DNA from 4 places in the Streptomyces sp. NPDC007905 genome. Region 4 is predicted to be linked to each of the others. Evidence: riboswitches for the same ligand, from Rfam matches in the RefSeq annotation. Region 4 holds a riboswitch; each other region holds the start of a gene.
The links. Region 4 has a riboswitch for cyclic di-AMP ahead of ACFZDC_RS23805 (transglycosylase family protein). Riboswitches for the same ligand answer to the same signal wherever they lie in the genome.
Positions count from the first base shown of each region.

Region 1 (3,837 bases), on a different contig from region 4:
GCGCCGTCGCCGCGGAGAGGGAGTCAGGCGGAAGCCCGGGTCAGACGGTCCGATTCCTCCTGCGTCAGCCGCAGCTGCGCCACTCCCAGCAGCGCCGGAAGCTGTTCCACGGTGCGGGCCGAGGCGATGGGGGCCGTCACCGTCGGCCGGCCGGCCAGCCAGGCGAGGGCGACCGTGGCCACCGGGACCCCGTGGGCGGTGGCGATCTCGTCCAGGGCCGTGAGGACCTTCTGGCCGCGCTCGGACTCGAGGTGCTTGGCGGCGGAGCCGGCACGGGCGCTGTCGACCTTCGTACCGGGGCGGTACTTGCCGGTCAGGAAGCCCGAGGCGAGGGCGAAGTACGGGACCGCCGCGAGCCCCTCACGGGCGGCGAGGTCCTGCAGCGGGCCCTCGTAGGTGTCGCGGGAGACCAGGTTGTAGTGGGGCTGGAGGGCGACGTACCGGGCGAGGCCCTCGCGGTCGGAGAGGTCGAGGGAGGCCCGCAGGCGCTCAGCGGAGATGTTGGAGGCGGCGATGTGCCGGACCTTGCCCGCCCTCACCAGCTCGTCCAGCGCGCCGATGATCTCCTCCACCGGCACTTCGGGCTTGTCGAAGTGGGTGTAGTAGAGGTCGATGTAGTCGGTGTCCAGGCGGCGCAGGGAGGCGTCGGCGGCGGCCTTGATGTTGGCCGCGGACAGGCCCTGGTACTCCGGGTGCTGGCTGACCTTGGTCGCGATGACGACGTCGGAGCGGTTGCCGCGGGCCTTGACCCATTTACCGATGATCGTCTCGGACTCACCGCCCTTGTTGCCCTCGATCCACGCCGAGTAGGAGTCGGCGGTGTCGAGGAAGTTGCCGCCGGCGGCCGTGTAGGCGTCGAGGACGGCGAAGGAGGCCTCCTCGTCGGCGGTCCAGCCGAAGACGTTGCCGCCGAGGGCCAGCGGGAAGACCTCGAGGTCGGAGGAGCCGAGTTTGCGCAGAGAATCGGTCATGCTTCTTTTCAACCGTCACTCCGGTACCGCCCATTCCGGGATTCCCGCGCGAACGGTGTGTGAACACAGGACCGGCAGCCCTGACGTCGGGGGGGTGCCGTCAGGGCTGCCGGGGACCGGATGAGGGGTCGGTCGGGGCCGGGTCAGCGGCTGGTCAGGGGGTGAGGCCCTTGCCGCGCAGCCACGTCATCGGGTCGATGCCGGTGGCCTGGCCGTTCGGGTGGACCTCCAGGTGGAGGTGCGGGCCGGTGACGTTGCCGGTGGCGCCGATGCGGCCGATGACGTCGCCGGTGCCGACCTTCTGGCCGACCTTGACGTTGATCGAGGACTGGTGGCAGAACCACAGCTCGGTGCCGTCGTCCAGGGTGAGGATCGTGCGGTAGCCGTAGGCGCCGGCCCAGCCCGCCTCGGTGATGATGCCGCCGTGGACGGCCTTGATCAGCGTGCCCGTCGGGGCGGCGAAGTCGAGGCCGGTGTGGTAGCCGGAGGACCACATCGAGCCGGGCTGGCCGAAGGTACCGGTGATCGTGTAGGAGACGACCGGCAGCCGGTACTCCTTGGCCAGCTCGGCCAGGCGCTCGGCCGCGGCCTGCTTCTTGGCGGCGGCCTCGGCCTTCTCCTTGGCGGCGGCGGCCTTGGCGGCGGCTTCCTTCTCCGCCTTGGCGGCCGCGTCGGCGGTCTGCTTCTCGGCGGCGGCGACGGCGGCCGCGGTGGCCTTGCTGTCGACCTTGCTCCGCTGCTGCTCGGCCTGGGCCATGATCCGGTTGCGCAGGGCCTCGCCCGCGTCGCTCTGGTCGCTGTCGGCGGAGGTCGTGCCGAGGGTGCTGAGCGAGGCCGTGGTGGCCTTGGGCGCGTCGGAGGAGTCGTCACCGAACAGGGAGCCGACGGAGGGCAGGTCGGGCATGGAGATGGACACCGGCGGCTTGCCGGTGTTGGCGCTGGCCATGCCGCCCGCGCCGACGGCGGCTATGACGCCGACGCCGAGGACGGTGGAGCTGCGGGCGAGTCCGCCGCCGCGCTGCTTGGCGACGCGGTGCCGGCCGCGCACGGGTCGGATGGAGTCCTCGGTGGGATTCCACTCCTCCCAGGGGCCCTCTTCGGTGCGGTAGTCGCCGTAGCCGAAGGTGTCGGTCTCACGCTGGGCCGGCACGAACGGGGCCTTGGGGGCAGGCGGGTTGGACGCCACGCGGGCGTGCTCCTTTCCTTCCTCCGCCTACCGGGTTAGCTGACGGGTTCGGAGCAGGAAGGTCTCCTACGCGCGTATACGGGCCGTGGACCAGAGCAGTTCACGGCAGCATCCGCGTGATTCACCCCAAAGTGGTGGTTCCCCGGTTCCCTTGCGGGATTCGGCGCGTGCGCACGGAGCCGTCTCTTGTGACGGCTGGGACGACCGCGCTGCGTTATCGAACGTTAATAGACCCACGTGTCAGATTCCAAGCTGTTCGGCTTGATCGTTAACCTTTCTCCGGCTGGACGTACGCGTCAGGACCGGAGGAAATCGGGCGAGTTGACCGATGCTCAGGAGTCCCGGCGTTTTTGAGGGTGACTCAGGTGTTATGCGGAGGGCTCCCATCCGCTCACTGTCGGTGCAGGCGGTCACGGTCGCCGTACGGCGAGCAGCGCCATGTCGTCCGTCATCCCGCCCCCGGAGTGCCGGCGCACCTCCGCGGCGAGGCGGACGACCAGGGTGCGCGGGTCATGGAAGCGGCGTCCGGCGAGCCGGCGCCAGGGGTCGTAGAAGCGGCCGTGGGCGTCGCGGGCCTCGGACAGGCCGTCGGTGTAGACCAGCAGGGTGGCTCCGCTCGGGAAGCCGAACTCGGTCGCGCGGTCGGGCCACCGGCCCAGGTCGCTCATGCCGAGCGGGAGCGCGGGCTCCTGCGGGGTCAGGCTGCGCAGGGTGCCGTCGTCGTGCAACAGCAGCGGCGGGGGATGGCCGCGGTTGACGATCCGGACGACGCCGCCCCCGTGCGGCAGTTCGGCGAGCACGGCGGTGGTGAAGCTCTCGACGGCGTCGATCCCGTCCCGCCGGGTGCCCTCGCGGGCCAGCGCACCCTCCAGCCGTTCGGCCACCGCCTCCAGCGTGCTCTCCTGCTCGGCGGCCTCCCGGAACGCCCCGATCACCACGGCGACGGCGGCGACCGCCCCCATGCCCTTGCCGCGTACGTCCCCGACGACCAGCCGGACGCCGTGCGGGCTGTCCTGCACCGCGTACAGGTCGCCGCCGATGAAGGCGTCCTCCTGAGCCGCCTCGTACCGGGCCGCGATGTCGAAGCCCGCGATCCGTGCGGCGGGCTCGGGCAGCACGGCCCGCTGGGCGGCCTCGGCGATCTCCCGTGCCGAGGCGAGCCGCCGGTCACCGAGGCGTACGACGCGGTTGATGGCGGCGGCCAGCAGGGCGACGGTGGCCACGGTGACGACCTCGGTGACCAGGCTCACGTCCGTGCCGGTGCCGTAGCGGGCGTGCACGGCGAAGGTGGCGACCAGGGCGGCGAGGCCGGTGAGCACCGTGGCCCGCAGCGCGGACAGGGGTGCGGCGACCAGCGGAGCGGCCGTGAAGAAGGGGACGGCGGTGAAGTCGCGCGGAGTGAGCAGGTCGTACAGGATCCCGCCGGCGATGAGGAGCGCGGGCAGCGCGCGGGCCAGAGTGCGCGGGGTCGGGCGGCTGCCGCGCCGCGGGCCCGGCGGGAGGGGCACGCGCGCGTGACCGAGGCCCGGGTCCGGGACGGGGTCACCGGGGAGCCTGCCGGCCGCCCTGGCGTACGGGCTCTCCTCCACCTCACCAGGGCGCACTGCTGGTCTCCCGTGTCCTTGACGTACGTCCAGCGTGGCGGGAGCGGACACGGCGGGCGACCGCTGTTGGACCGAG
Region 1 is NZ_JBIBKS010000042.1:18,851-22,687, forward strand. It holds gene ACFZDC_RS39810 (aldo/keto reductase) at 24-971, opposite strand; gene ACFZDC_RS39815 (peptidoglycan DD-metalloendopeptidase family protein) at 1,126-2,157, opposite strand; cyclic di-AMP (ydaO/yuaA leader) riboswitch at 2,165-2,333, opposite strand; gene ACFZDC_RS39820 (SpoIIE family protein phosphatase) at 2,568-3,761, opposite strand.
Region 1: it holds a riboswitch for cyclic di-AMP, as region 4 does, so the genes downstream of both, ACFZDC_RS39815 (peptidoglycan DD-metalloendopeptidase family protein) here and ACFZDC_RS23805 (transglycosylase family protein) in region 4, are expected to answer to the same signal.

Region 2 (3,837 bases), on a different contig from region 4:
TATATGCATATCCTGGTGGATCGCTCCCCCGACCGGCCCGGTGATGGCAGTCTGACGAAGAAGCACCAGTCCGGGACCGTACTCGAACCATCCGCTCCTCGTCGGACTGCGGTCCCGTGGGAAAGGGACGACGTCGCCATGGCAGACCATCTGGAAGCATCCGTCACTCTGCCGAGCGATCCAGCCTCGGTCTCCGCGGCCCGCTCCTACGTGGTGGGTACCCTCGCCGAGTGGGGCCTGCCGTCGGACACCGAAGTCGCCGAGACCGTGCGGCTCATCGTCTCCGAACTCGCCACCAACGCCGTACAGCACACCTTCGGACAGTCACCCACCTTCACGGTCGACATCGCGCTGGACCGTGACGAACACCTGCGCATCGGTGTCACGGACAGCCATCCGCGCTTTCCGAAGAGACTGCCCGCCGCCGTCCAGCAGGACAACGGCCGTGGCATGGTCATCATCCGCTGGCTCACCGCCGAGTGCGGCGGCAAACTCCGCGTCCGCCCCACCCGCGAGGGCGGCAAGACGGTCTCCATCGAACTCCCCTGGAGCATCCCGGCCGAGCCGGTCACGGCGGCGGGACAGCAGGAGCCGTAGCCCTCCGGGCGCGAGAGGACGGGGGGAAGGGGCTGTACGCCCCCGAGGCGTGCGTGGGGCGGCGGTGGGAGACGTGGTTCTTCGGGCGGGGGTTGGTGCGGGGGAGTGGTTCTTCGGGTGGGACGTTGCGGTGTGCGGACGTGGCTCCTCGGGTGGAGTGTTCGGTGGCTCGGACCACCGTCCCTCGGGGCCCGGCGCTCGCATAGGGGGAGCTGTGACGTGTCGGCGCCCGAGGCAGGGGGGCCGTAGCCTTGCCGGCCCGGGTGCTCGAAGAGAGGCCCTGGCGCCTGACAGCCTCCGACGCCTGGGCCGCCGCTGTCCTCACGCCCAGCCAGTCCGCCCCGCCCGGCCGAACGCCCCGTGCGGCAGGGCACGGAACGCCTCCGCCGCCGGAGCGAGCTCGTCGGCCCGGCGTACGTGCTGCAGCTCGGCGTACGGACCCTGTGGGCGCTACGGCGGCCCGCCGGCGGCTCCGCCGAGGCGGCGCCGCCGACCGCGCATCCGCTCCGGCAGGGCTTCGTCACCAACGCCCTCGACCCGAAGGCGTCGCTGACCTTCCTCAGCCTGCTGCCCCAGTTCGTGCCGTCCGGCGGCTCCGCCCTGCCCAGGACACTGCTGCTCGCGCTGATCGTCTGCCCGCTGGCCCTGACGTGGTTCCAGGCTGGCCCTGACGTGGTTCCAGGTGGTGGCCCTGCTGGTGGACCGGCTGGGCGGATGGCTGCGCCGGCCCCGGGCCGCCCGCATGCTTCAGGCGGGCACCGGGGCGGCACTGACGGCTCTCGGAGCGGCCCTGCTGCTGGAGCCGCTCCTGCCCTGAGCCAGGGTCAGCTGACCCGGCCGTACCAGACGCTCCTGGTCCAGATCTTCTCCAGCCGCACCACGGCCCCGGTCCTCGGGGCGTGCCAGATCTTGCCCTTCCCGGCGTAGATGCCTACGTGGTAGACGCTGGACCCCGAGTGGAAGAACACCAGGTCACCGGCCTTGCGGCTGTTGGCCGAGATGTGGTGGGTCTTGTTGTACTGCTGGGCTGCCGTACGCGGCAGCTTCTTGCCCGCCTTCTTGAACGAGTAGAGCGTCAGCCCCGAGCAGTCGAACCGGCGCGGCCCGGTGGCGCCCCAGGCGTACGGCGCGCCCTTCTTGGACGCCGCGATCTGGAGCGCTTTCGTCGCCAAGGTCGCGGCCGAGGCGTCGGTGGCGAGGCCCGGAACCGCGATCGAGCCGCCCACGGCGGCGAGGGTGAGGGCCGAGGCCGTACCGGCACGGGCCATCAGCGACGGGACACGATTGAGCGCAGTCATGCGCAACCCTTCGTCAGCCGCCTGTGAAGGATGACCTGTCGGATTCGGGCTGGCGAAGTAGCCCGGCCGCGTTGCCGCGGCTTCACCCCAAGGGCTGCTCGGCACGACCGTCCGTCTGCGACGAACGTCCGTCCCGGCGACCCGTCTTGCTTGGGTCCTCCACTCCTGCCGATCCACTCCTGTCGACCGGTCATCCAGGCGGCGGCAGGACTCGGCGTCCGCCCGGACCGCCCCGCCGCGGTGGCGGGGGCTTGTCGTCAGACAGGGATCTTCACTCACAGGAGTCGCAAAATCCCAACGCAATCGGGGATTTGTGGCGTTACTCACCACTCACCCGTTCGGGTGGACACTGCTGTGTTCGAGTCGACGTCAGATCCCGCGCGTAGCCCCGGACCTGGGGCGGAGCACCTCCTCGCGGGCCTGGGAACCCTTCGCTGCGCAAGTCGGGAGGCCCGGAAAAAGGTCCGCAGATACGCCGGTCGGGGGTACGTCGTTCGGGCCGTTTCAAGCCCGGCCCGCACGGCCCGTCGACACGAGGGACCGGTCGGGCCGGACGCGCGTCCGGATCAGCCGACGCAGTCGGGCGGGAGCGCGACGCGCGCGGTGCGGCGCTCGCCGTCCAACACCCGCAAGGCCCGTGCCAACGTGTCCCCGTGCAGCTCCGTCTCGCCCCGCTGGTGCATCAGGGCCAGCGCGTCGCGCAGTTCGGCCGCCTTGCGCACCAGGGCCTGCGCCGCGCGCAGCCCGCGGTAGGTGTCCCCGGACTGCGCCGGGTTGATCCGGCCCAGCAGGTCGGCCGCCTCCAGGTAACGGTCGATCAACTCGCCCTCGGCACGCGTCAGTGCGGGCAGCGGCGGAAGCTCCGGTGGCAGCATCGGCGGCTCACCCCGCGTGCCGGGTGCCGGGGGTGGCCCTGCGGCTCGGGACGACACCGTCCACCAGGCCGTACGCCAGTGCGCCTGGCGCGTCCAGCACCAGGTCCCGCTCCAGGTCCTGGTGGACCTGTTCCGCGGTGCGCCCGGTGTGCCGGACGAGCATCTCCTCCATCAGCGTGCGCGTTCGGACCAGCTCCTCGGCCTGGATCAGGAGGTCGCTCGGCTGTCCTTGGGCCGGTTCGGGCAGGGCGGGTTGCTCCAGCACCACGCGCGCGCCGGGCAGGGTGAACCGCTTGCCCGGAGCCCCGGCCGCGAGCAGTACCACGGCCGCCGAGGCGGCCTGGCCCAGGCAGTAGGTCTCCACGTCACAGGTGACGTACCGCATCGTGTCGTAGACCGCCGTCATCGCGCTGAACGAGCCGCCCGGGCAGTTGAGGTACAGCGTGATGTCCCGGTCCGGGGCCGTGTGTTCGAGCTGCATGAACTGCGTGATCACGTCGGTGGCCGCCGTGTCGTCGAGTGGCGTCCCAAGGAAGACGACCCGGTTCTCGAACAGCTTCGAATACGGATCCAGCGTGCGCCGGCCCGTGCCGGTGCGCTCGGTGAACTCGGGCAGTACGTGACGGGCGGACGGTCGGGTCATGGGCGTACCCCTCCTCGCGACAGGGCCTCGATCGGCCTCGCTTCTGTAAAAAATGTACAGGACGTACATGGCCTTACGGTGGGCGTACATCCTGGTGATCCACTGGATGTCGCAGTTCAGAGGCGCTTTTCTGCCGTGGGCGAGCAGGGATGTCTCACGGAAGCTCACGCCCGGTCAGGTGGCGGCTTCCCCGCCAAAGCCCAAGAGCGGCGCGAGGTGATCCGAAGCGGCCCGCAGATCCTCCGGGCTCGGATGGACGTAGACACGCTTGGCGAAGTTGGCGGAAAGGCGACCGGCACACGCAGCGAGAATGACGTCCGGGACACCGTTGACGGCAAGGGGCATCAGGCACGAATGCCGCGCGCCGTGCAGGGCGGCTAGGCCTCGTCGTCGCGGACGCGGGCGAACAGCGCCTCGTCGAAGA
Region 2 is NZ_JBIBKS010000017.1:145,452-149,288, reverse strand. It holds gene ACFZDC_RS28375 (ATP-binding protein) at 139-597, shown strand; partial or broken gene ACFZDC_RS28370 (LysE family translocator) at 979-1,414, shown strand; gene ACFZDC_RS28365 (NlpC/P60 family protein) at 1,422-1,895, opposite strand; cyclic di-AMP (ydaO/yuaA leader) riboswitch at 1,899-2,122, opposite strand; gene ACFZDC_RS28360 (hypothetical protein) at 2,462-2,770, opposite strand; gene ACFZDC_RS28355 (ATP-dependent Clp protease proteolytic subunit) at 2,778-3,413, opposite strand.
Region 2: it holds a riboswitch for cyclic di-AMP, as region 4 does, so the genes downstream of both, ACFZDC_RS28365 (NlpC/P60 family protein) here and ACFZDC_RS23805 (transglycosylase family protein) in region 4, are expected to answer to the same signal.

Region 3 (3,837 bases), on a different contig from region 4:
TGCACCACCGCGTCGCACAGCTCGATCAGCGCCGCCTTGGAGTCGCACTCCGGCAGCGGGGCCAGCGCGGAGCGCGCCTCCTCCGCGTACCGGACGGTGTCCCGGCGGGCCTGCTCCAGCGCGGGGTGCGCACGGAGCCCGGCGAGCGCCTCGGCGTGCCGGGCGTCGTCGGTGAGGTCGGAGTCCAGCAGCGCGCACAGCGCGACGTCCTCGGGCAGCCCCAGCCGGGCGGCCCGCTCGCGCAGCCGCAGGACGGGCAGCGTCGGGATGCCCTCGCGCAGGTCGGTCCCCGGGGTCTTGCCGGACTCGCGCGAGTCGGAGGCGATGTCCAGGACGTCGTCCGCGAGCTGGAAGGCGACCCCGAGCCGTTCGCCGTACTGGGTGAGCACGTCGACGACCGTCTCGTCGGCCCCGGACATCATCGCGCCGAACCGGCACGACACGGCCACCAGGGAGCCCGTCTTGCCTCCGAGCACGTCCAGGTAGTGCTCGACCGGGTCCCGCCCGTCCGAGGGGCCCGCCGTCTCCAGGATCTGCCCGGTGACCAGCCGCTCGAACGCGAGGGCCTGCACCCGGACCGCCTCGGGGCCGAGGTCGGCGAGGATCTGGGAGGCGCGGGCGAAGAGGAAGTCGCCGGTGAGGACCGCGACGGAGTTGCCCCAGCGGGTGTTGGCGCTGTCCACGCCGCGCCGCACGGACGCCTCGTCCATGACGTCGTCGTGGTACAGCGTGGCGAGGTGGGTCAGCTCCACGACGACGGCCGACGGCACGACGCCTGGCGCGTACGGGTCGCCGAACTGTGCCGCGAGCATCACGAGCAGCGGCCGGAACCGCTTCCCACCGGCTCGTACGAGGTGTTGCGCGGCCTCCGTGATGAACGGGACCTCGCTCTTGGTGGCTTCGAGCAAGCCTTCCTCGACAGCCGCCAATCCGGCCTGGACATCGGCTTCCAGAGCCTGGTCCCGCACGCTCAGCCCGAACGGCCCGACGACGGTCACGAGGGGTCTCCTGTCTGCTGGTGTCTGGTGGCGATTACACGGTTTGTCGATAGGTCGCTGCCCTCACTCAAGTCAGCGTATCCGGTCCTGTTTCGATCACCGATAGCGCCCACCGGTCCAGCCCGGCGGTATCGGATCACGGCCGGTATGTTTTTGATGATCCGATAAGGATGGACATCTATTGACTTAACAGGAACTAGTCCGGTTTGTCGCGAACTGGACGGTGGGCGGATTACTCCTTTTGCGCCACGACCGACAAAACTCCCGAATCCCCCATGTCCGGTTTGGTACACTTTGCTATTTCGTGAATTGGGTCACGCATACCCATGTACCCGGCTGATCGCCCCACCACCGGTTCCCCCTTGCCACGTCAGCCAGTTGAGGGTTGGCAACCGCAAAGGATCAAGCACCCCATATGGCACAGATCAAGGTCAACGGGGTCTTTGTGTGAATCCCATACTTGTTCCGGACATGTGCTCTCGCATAGCTTCCCGCCCTGTCAGGCGAACGCCGAATCCTGCCGCGTCTGACACCACCCATCGACGAACTCATTCGTACGGCAGGAGCGGGGGACCCAGGTAAGCCGCTGTCCCGGCACGACACACGTCGTGCCGGTACGGCTAGGGGTGAAGCCGTGCCTCCCACCAGAGGCACGGCCGGGCACCTCCCCGCCCGAACCCGACAGCTCACCTCGCAGGCGACGGAGAGGAATTTCGCCATGCCTGCTGCCGCTCAGCCCCGCCGCGTCCGCACCAACCGCCTCATCCGCACGCTCGCCGTCGCCGGCACCGGCGCCGCCGTACTCGCGCTTCCGCTCATCGGCGCGACCGGCGCCTCCGCCGCCACCCCCACGGCCACCACGCCCTCCACCACCCTTGCCGGCTACCCGAACAACCTCGACGGCTGGATCCGCGAGTCGCTCGCGATCATGGCCCAGAAGGGAATCCCGGGGACGTACAACGGCATCTACCGCAACGTCATCCGTGAGTCGTCGGGCAACCCGCTGGCCATCAACCTCTGGGACTCCAACGCGGCCAAGGGCATCCCGTCCAAGGGCCTGCTCCAGGTCATCGACCCGACGTTCAAGGCCTACCACGTGGCCGGAACGTCCTACAACATCTACGACCCGGTCGCGAACATCACGGCCGCCTGCAACTACGCGGCCGCGCGCTACGGGTCGATCGACAACGTCTTCGGCGCCTACTGATCGCTACCGGTGGCAGGCCACTACTGATATCCCGGTCAGTCTGTCGGGAACAGTCTTTCGAGGACGACGGCGATGCCGTCGTCCTCGTTCGACTGTGTGACCTCGTCGGCGACCGCCTTGAGTTCGGGGTGGGCGTTGGCCATGGCGACACCGCGTCCGGCCCAGTCGAACATGGGGATGTCGTTGGGCATGTCACCGAAGGCGAGGGCCCGTTCGGCGGCGATCCCCAGATGGTCGGCGGCCAGCGCCAGCCCCGTCGCCTTGGTGACACCGCAGGGCTGGAGTTCCACCGTCCCCGGCCCCGACATCGTGACCGTCGCCAGCGAGCCCACCGCCGAGCGCGCGATCGCCGCCAACTCGTCGTCGGACAGCGTGTGGTGGCGCAGCAACACCTTGCTGATCGGCTCGCACCACAGATCGTCCCGCCGGCCGACCCGCACCGCGGGCAGAGTGGGGTGCGGCATCAGATACCCCGGTTCGATCAGCGTCAGCCCGTCCACGCCGTCCTGGTCGACGGCCGCATAGACCTGGCCCACCTCGGCCTCGATCTTGCCGAGCGCGGTCTCGGCCAGTTCCCGGTCCAGCCGGACCGACCACAGCAGGCGGTCGGCGCCGGCGTCGTAGACCTGCGCGCCCTGCCCGCACACCGCTAGCCCCGTGCAGCCGAGCGCGTCCAGGAGCGGCCGTACCCGGGGCGCCGGGCGGCCCGTCACCACCAGGTGCCGGGCGCCGGCCCGCGCCACCCGCTCGAGCGCGGCGAGCGACCGGTCGGAGACGGTGTCGTCGCCGCGCAGCAGCGTCCCGTCCAGGTCGGTGGCGATCAGTGCGTGTGCGGGGGGTGCGGCCATGATCAGAGAATACGGACAGCGCGCCCCGCCGACTCACCGCGATGTTCCCGGACTTGTGTGCTGCTCAGCCCCAAGTGGTGCCCGCGGGCTCCCTGATGGTGGCATTGATGCGGTTGAACATGTTGGTGAGCGAGATGGTGAGGATCAGCGCGGAGAGCTGCTTCTCGTCGAAGTGGCCGGCCACCTCGTCCCACAGCGCGTCCGGCACCGGCTCCTCGGAGAGGTCGGCCAGCCGCGTGACCCGCTCGGTCAGCTGCAGCGCCGCACGCTCGGCCCGAGTGAAGCAGGGCGCCTCACGCCAGGCCACGACGCCGGCGATCCGCTCCTCGCTCGCACCGGCCTTGCGCAGGTTCACCGTGTGGCCGTACACACAGGCGCTGCGCCCGTTGATCTGGCTGGCCCGCAGCCCGACGATCTCGGCCAGCTCCTGCGGCAGTCCGCCCCCGCCGATCCCCTGGAAGATCGTGCCGATGCCCTTCAGGGCGGCCGGAAGGACGTACGCCGGGTTGGTCATCCGCGCCTGCCTGGTGCTGCCTCCAGTGGCCGTGGTGCGCGTCGGGTTGCTCGCACTGCACTGACGGAGCGGGGGCGGATGGTGTGACAGACCGGCACGGAGAATCTTCGGCCCATCTTCCGAAGGCGGCGACGGGCGTCATCGAGCGCTCCCCCAAGGAGCTGAAGCCGGAGATCTACACTCTCTCCTTCCGTATCCGGCGGGTGGACGACGACGACCTCCGCCCGTACGTGGCCGTCGGCTACAACACCGAGAACCAGTACGAGCGCG
Region 3 is NZ_JBIBKS010000015.1:87,874-91,710, forward strand. It holds gene ACFZDC_RS25815 (polyprenyl synthetase family protein) at 1-998, opposite strand, end outside; cyclic di-AMP (ydaO/yuaA leader) riboswitch at 1,497-1,711, shown strand; gene ACFZDC_RS25820 (transglycosylase SLT domain-containing protein) at 1,717-2,205, shown strand; gene ACFZDC_RS25825 (Cof-type HAD-IIB family hydrolase) at 2,241-3,053, opposite strand; gene ACFZDC_RS25830 (carboxymuconolactone decarboxylase family protein) at 3,118-3,567, opposite strand; gene ACFZDC_RS25835 (hypothetical protein) at 3,651-3,837, shown strand, end outside.
Region 3: it holds a riboswitch for cyclic di-AMP, as region 4 does, so the genes downstream of both, ACFZDC_RS25820 (transglycosylase SLT domain-containing protein) here and ACFZDC_RS23805 (transglycosylase family protein) in region 4, are expected to answer to the same signal.

Region 4 (3,837 bases):
CGATCTGGTTGACCTTGACCAGCAGGGCGTTGGCCGCGCCCTCCTCGATGCCGCGGGCGAGGCGCTCGGGGTTGGTGACGAACAGGTCGTCGCCGACCAGCTGGACCTTGTCGCCGAGCTTGTCGGTGATGACCTTCCAGCCGGCCCAGTCGTCCTCGAACAGCGGGTCCTCGATGGAGACGAGCGGGTAGGCCGCGACCAGCTCCTCGTAGTACTCCGTCATCTCGGCGGCGGAGCGCTCCTTGCCCTCGAAGAGGTACTTGCCGTCCTTGTAGAACTCGGAGGCGGCCACGTCGAGGGCGAGAGCGATCTGCTGGCCGGGGGCGTAGCCGGCCTCCTTGATGGCCTCCAGGATGAGGTCGAGGGCCTCACGGTTGGAGCCGAGGTTCGGGGCGAAACCGCCCTCGTCGCCGAGGCCGGTGGACAGGCCCTTGCTCTTCAGGACCTTCTTCAGCGTGTGGTAGACCTCGGTGCCCCAGCGCAGGGCCTCCGAGAAGGACTCCGCGCCGATCGGGGCGATCATGAACTCCTGGATGTCCACGTTGGAGTCGGCGTGCGAGCCGCCGTTCAGGATGTTCATCATCGGCACCGGCAGCAGGTGCGCGTTCGGGCCGCCCAGGTAGCGGAAGAGCGGGAGGTCGCTGGCCTCGGAGGCGGCGTGGGCGACGGCGAGGGAGACGCCGAGGATGGCGTTGGCGCCGAGGGAGCCCTTGTTGTCGGTGGCGTCCAGGTCGAACATGGCCTGGTCGATCAGGCGCTGCTCGGTGGCGTCGTAGCCGACGAGCTCCGGGCCGATCTGCTCGATGACGGCGAGGACGGCCTTCTCGACGCCCTTGCCCTGGTAGCGGTTCGGGTCGCCGTCGCGGAGCTCGATGGCCTCGAAGGCGCCGGTGGAGGCGCCGGACGGGACGGCGGCACGACCCGTGCTGCCGTCGTCGAGGCCGACCTCGACCTCGACCGTGGGGTTGCCTCGGGAGTCCAGGATTTCCCGGGCTACGACGACGTCGATGGACGGCACGAGCATCTCCTTCATGGATGTGACGCTGGTTCTGCGGGGCTGGTGTGCCTTGCGCCTGAAGCCTATCCGTCCCGGGGGCGTCGGCCACCGACCGACCGTCCCGTGGACAGGAAGGGGCGGGGAGAGGCACGGGAGGACAGGGAGACCGTACCCATTGTTCATGCGCGGAACAAAGTGGGGCGCGGGCGGGACCCGGCTGAAGAGCGGGAAACAAAGAGCCCCGCCCCGGCGCGTACGGGGGAAGACGCGCCGGGGCGGGGAGCCCGTGGGGGACGGGGGGCGACCCTCACGAGGCCTTCAGGGGGCGGGCCGTGGTGTGAGAGCGCTGTGGTGGGTGTGGGAGCCGGGTGTCACTTCAGGTGCAGCTGCTGGCCCGGGTAGATGAGGTTGGCGTCCTCGACGATGCCCTTGTTCAGCTCGAAGAGCTTCTTCCAGCCGCCCTGGACGTGGTGCTTGTCGGCGATGGTGCTGAGGGTGTCGCCCTTGACGACCTTGTACTCGCCGTCACCCTTCTTGACCTTCTTGCCGGTCGGGGTGGTGACGGTCTTGCTCGCCGAGGGGGCCGTGCGCGTGGTGGAGCGAGTGGCGGCCTGCTGACCGGTGGAGCGAGTGGTGGTGCTGGGCGCGGCGCTCTTCGAGGAGGCGCTGGGCGCGGAGCCGTTGTAGGCGGCGCTGGACAGGCCCGTGCCGCAGACCGGCCAGGCGCCCTTGCCCTGGGCCGCGAGGACCTTCTCGGCGATCTGGATCTGCTGCGCCTTGCTGGCCTGGTTGGCCTGCGCGGCGTACTGCGTGCCGCCGTACGCGGCCCAGGTGGAGGCGGAGAACTGCAGACCGCCGTAGTAGCCGTTGCCGGTGTTGATGGACCAGTTGCCGCCGGACTCGCACTGGGCGACCGCGTCCCACTCGGAGGCGGTGGCGGCGGAGGCGCTGCCGGCCGCCATCAGCGGGGCGGCGACGGCGGCACCGGCGACGCCGGCGACGGCGATGGCGCGGACGGCCTTGGACGGACGACGGTGCTTGCCCTTGCCGGAAAACAGCATGGATCGATCCCCTCACCGACGCCTGCGAGGTGAGCTGTCGGGTTCGGGCCGGTTGAGTTGCCCGGTCGCGCCTCTCGGGGAGGCACGACTTCACCCCTAGCCGGGTCCAGCTCAACTGCTGGGCTCGGCGCTTACCTTGGGTCCCCCGCTCCTGCCTACGGCGCATGACGCGACGACTGTTCCCGGGCAACCGCTGGCAGGATTCGGCGTTGCGACTGCCGGGGCTCGTGGTGACGAGCGGTCTCGACCGTAGACAGGCGATCAGCGGAATTTCAAAGACGATCAGGGCTTCTGAGACTCATCCCACACTTTCACCAAACCGGACATTGGGTGTGAAGTGGGACGTCAACTCCCGCTACTTATCGCCCGTTTCGGTACCGACTTCCAGGGTCTGACCGGCAGCGATGTGGTTCGGGTCGGCGATGACCTTCTCGTTCAGGCTGTAGAGCGCGTGCCATCCGCCGTCGACGGCAAGGGAGTCGGCGATGGAGGCGAGCGTGTCTCCCCCGCGGACCGTGTAGGTGCTCGCATCGCGGGAGGTGTGACGGCCGGAGGAAGTGGCGTTCTGACCGTTTGCCACGCTTTCGTCCGCACTGTCACCGCGGTGACGTCCGCCACTGCTGAGGGCACCGGTGTCGACCAGGCTCCAAGAGCCGCCGGTCTGCCATGAATTGTCCGACTCGTCCAGTACGGGGTTGGTAGTGGCGGGCGCACTCCCCTGCGTGCTCCCGGAGTCCGGCGATGCGGAGGTGTCGGACTTGTGGGTGCCGGTTCGCTCACCGGGGCCGGTGGAGCCGGCGCCCTTGCTCGCACCGGGGGACGGCGTGGCGGTCGCATCCGAGGAGGAGTCGGACGAGGACGACGAATCCGGCAGGCCGGACGAGACGGAATTTCCGGTGGAATTGGACGTATCCGTGGACCCGGAGGAGTCACCGGAGTCCGACGAGCCCGTGCCGGAGCCGGCCGAGCCGGAGTCACCGACGCCCGTGTCGACGTCCAGGGAGCCGGAGTTCGAGGTCAGGCCGGAGAGGAGGGCGCAGGTGGCCCAGGGGGTGGTGCCCTGGTCGGCGAGGATCTTCTCGGCGACGGCGATCTGCTGCGAACGGCTGGCCTGGTCGGCACTGTCGGCGTACTGGGTGCCGCCGTACTTGTCCCAGTCGTCCTGGGATATCTGCAGACCACCGTAGTAGCCGTTGCCCGTGTCGGCGCTCCAGGAGCTGCCGCTCTCGCACTCGGCCACCTTGTCCCACGTGGTGCCGTCGGCAGCGTTGGCGCTCGCCGCGCCGAGGAGCGGGATGGCGATGGCGGAGCCGGTCACTCCTGCCGCGACGAGGAGGGCGGGGGCCTGACGGGGGCGACGGTGACGACCGTTCCCGGAGAGCATGCGGAAACCTTTCGGGCGACAGCAGGAGCGGCGCGGCGGGTGAGGCTCGACGCCGCGCTGATGGGTGAACGTATCGGCAGACGATCACTTGTCACAAGTTAATGCCGCGCAGATCACGTGAAGATCACAAAGTTGAACGTCTGTCATGTTGACGTTTCTACGACCTTTTCGGTAGCGGGCGTGAACTCCACGGGCAGCGTGCGCAGGCCGCGCATGATGAGTCCGCCGCGCCAGCGCAGGTCGGCCGGATCCGCCGCGAGCCGCAGGTCGGGGAGGCGGGTGAGGAGGGTGGCGAGCGCGGTCTGGCCCTCCAGCCGGGCGAGCGGGGCGCCGAGGCAGTAGTGGATGCCGTGGCCGTACCCGAGGTGCTGGTTGTCCCGCCGGGACAGGTCCAG
Region 4 is NZ_JBIBKS010000013.1:180,313-184,149, reverse strand. It holds gene eno (phosphopyruvate hydratase) at 1-1,024, opposite strand, end outside; gene ACFZDC_RS23805 (transglycosylase family protein) at 1,369-2,058, opposite strand; cyclic di-AMP (ydaO/yuaA leader) riboswitch at 2,063-2,231, opposite strand; gene ACFZDC_RS23800 (transglycosylase family protein) at 2,414-3,442, opposite strand; gene ACFZDC_RS23795 (cytochrome P450) at 3,586-3,837, opposite strand, start outside.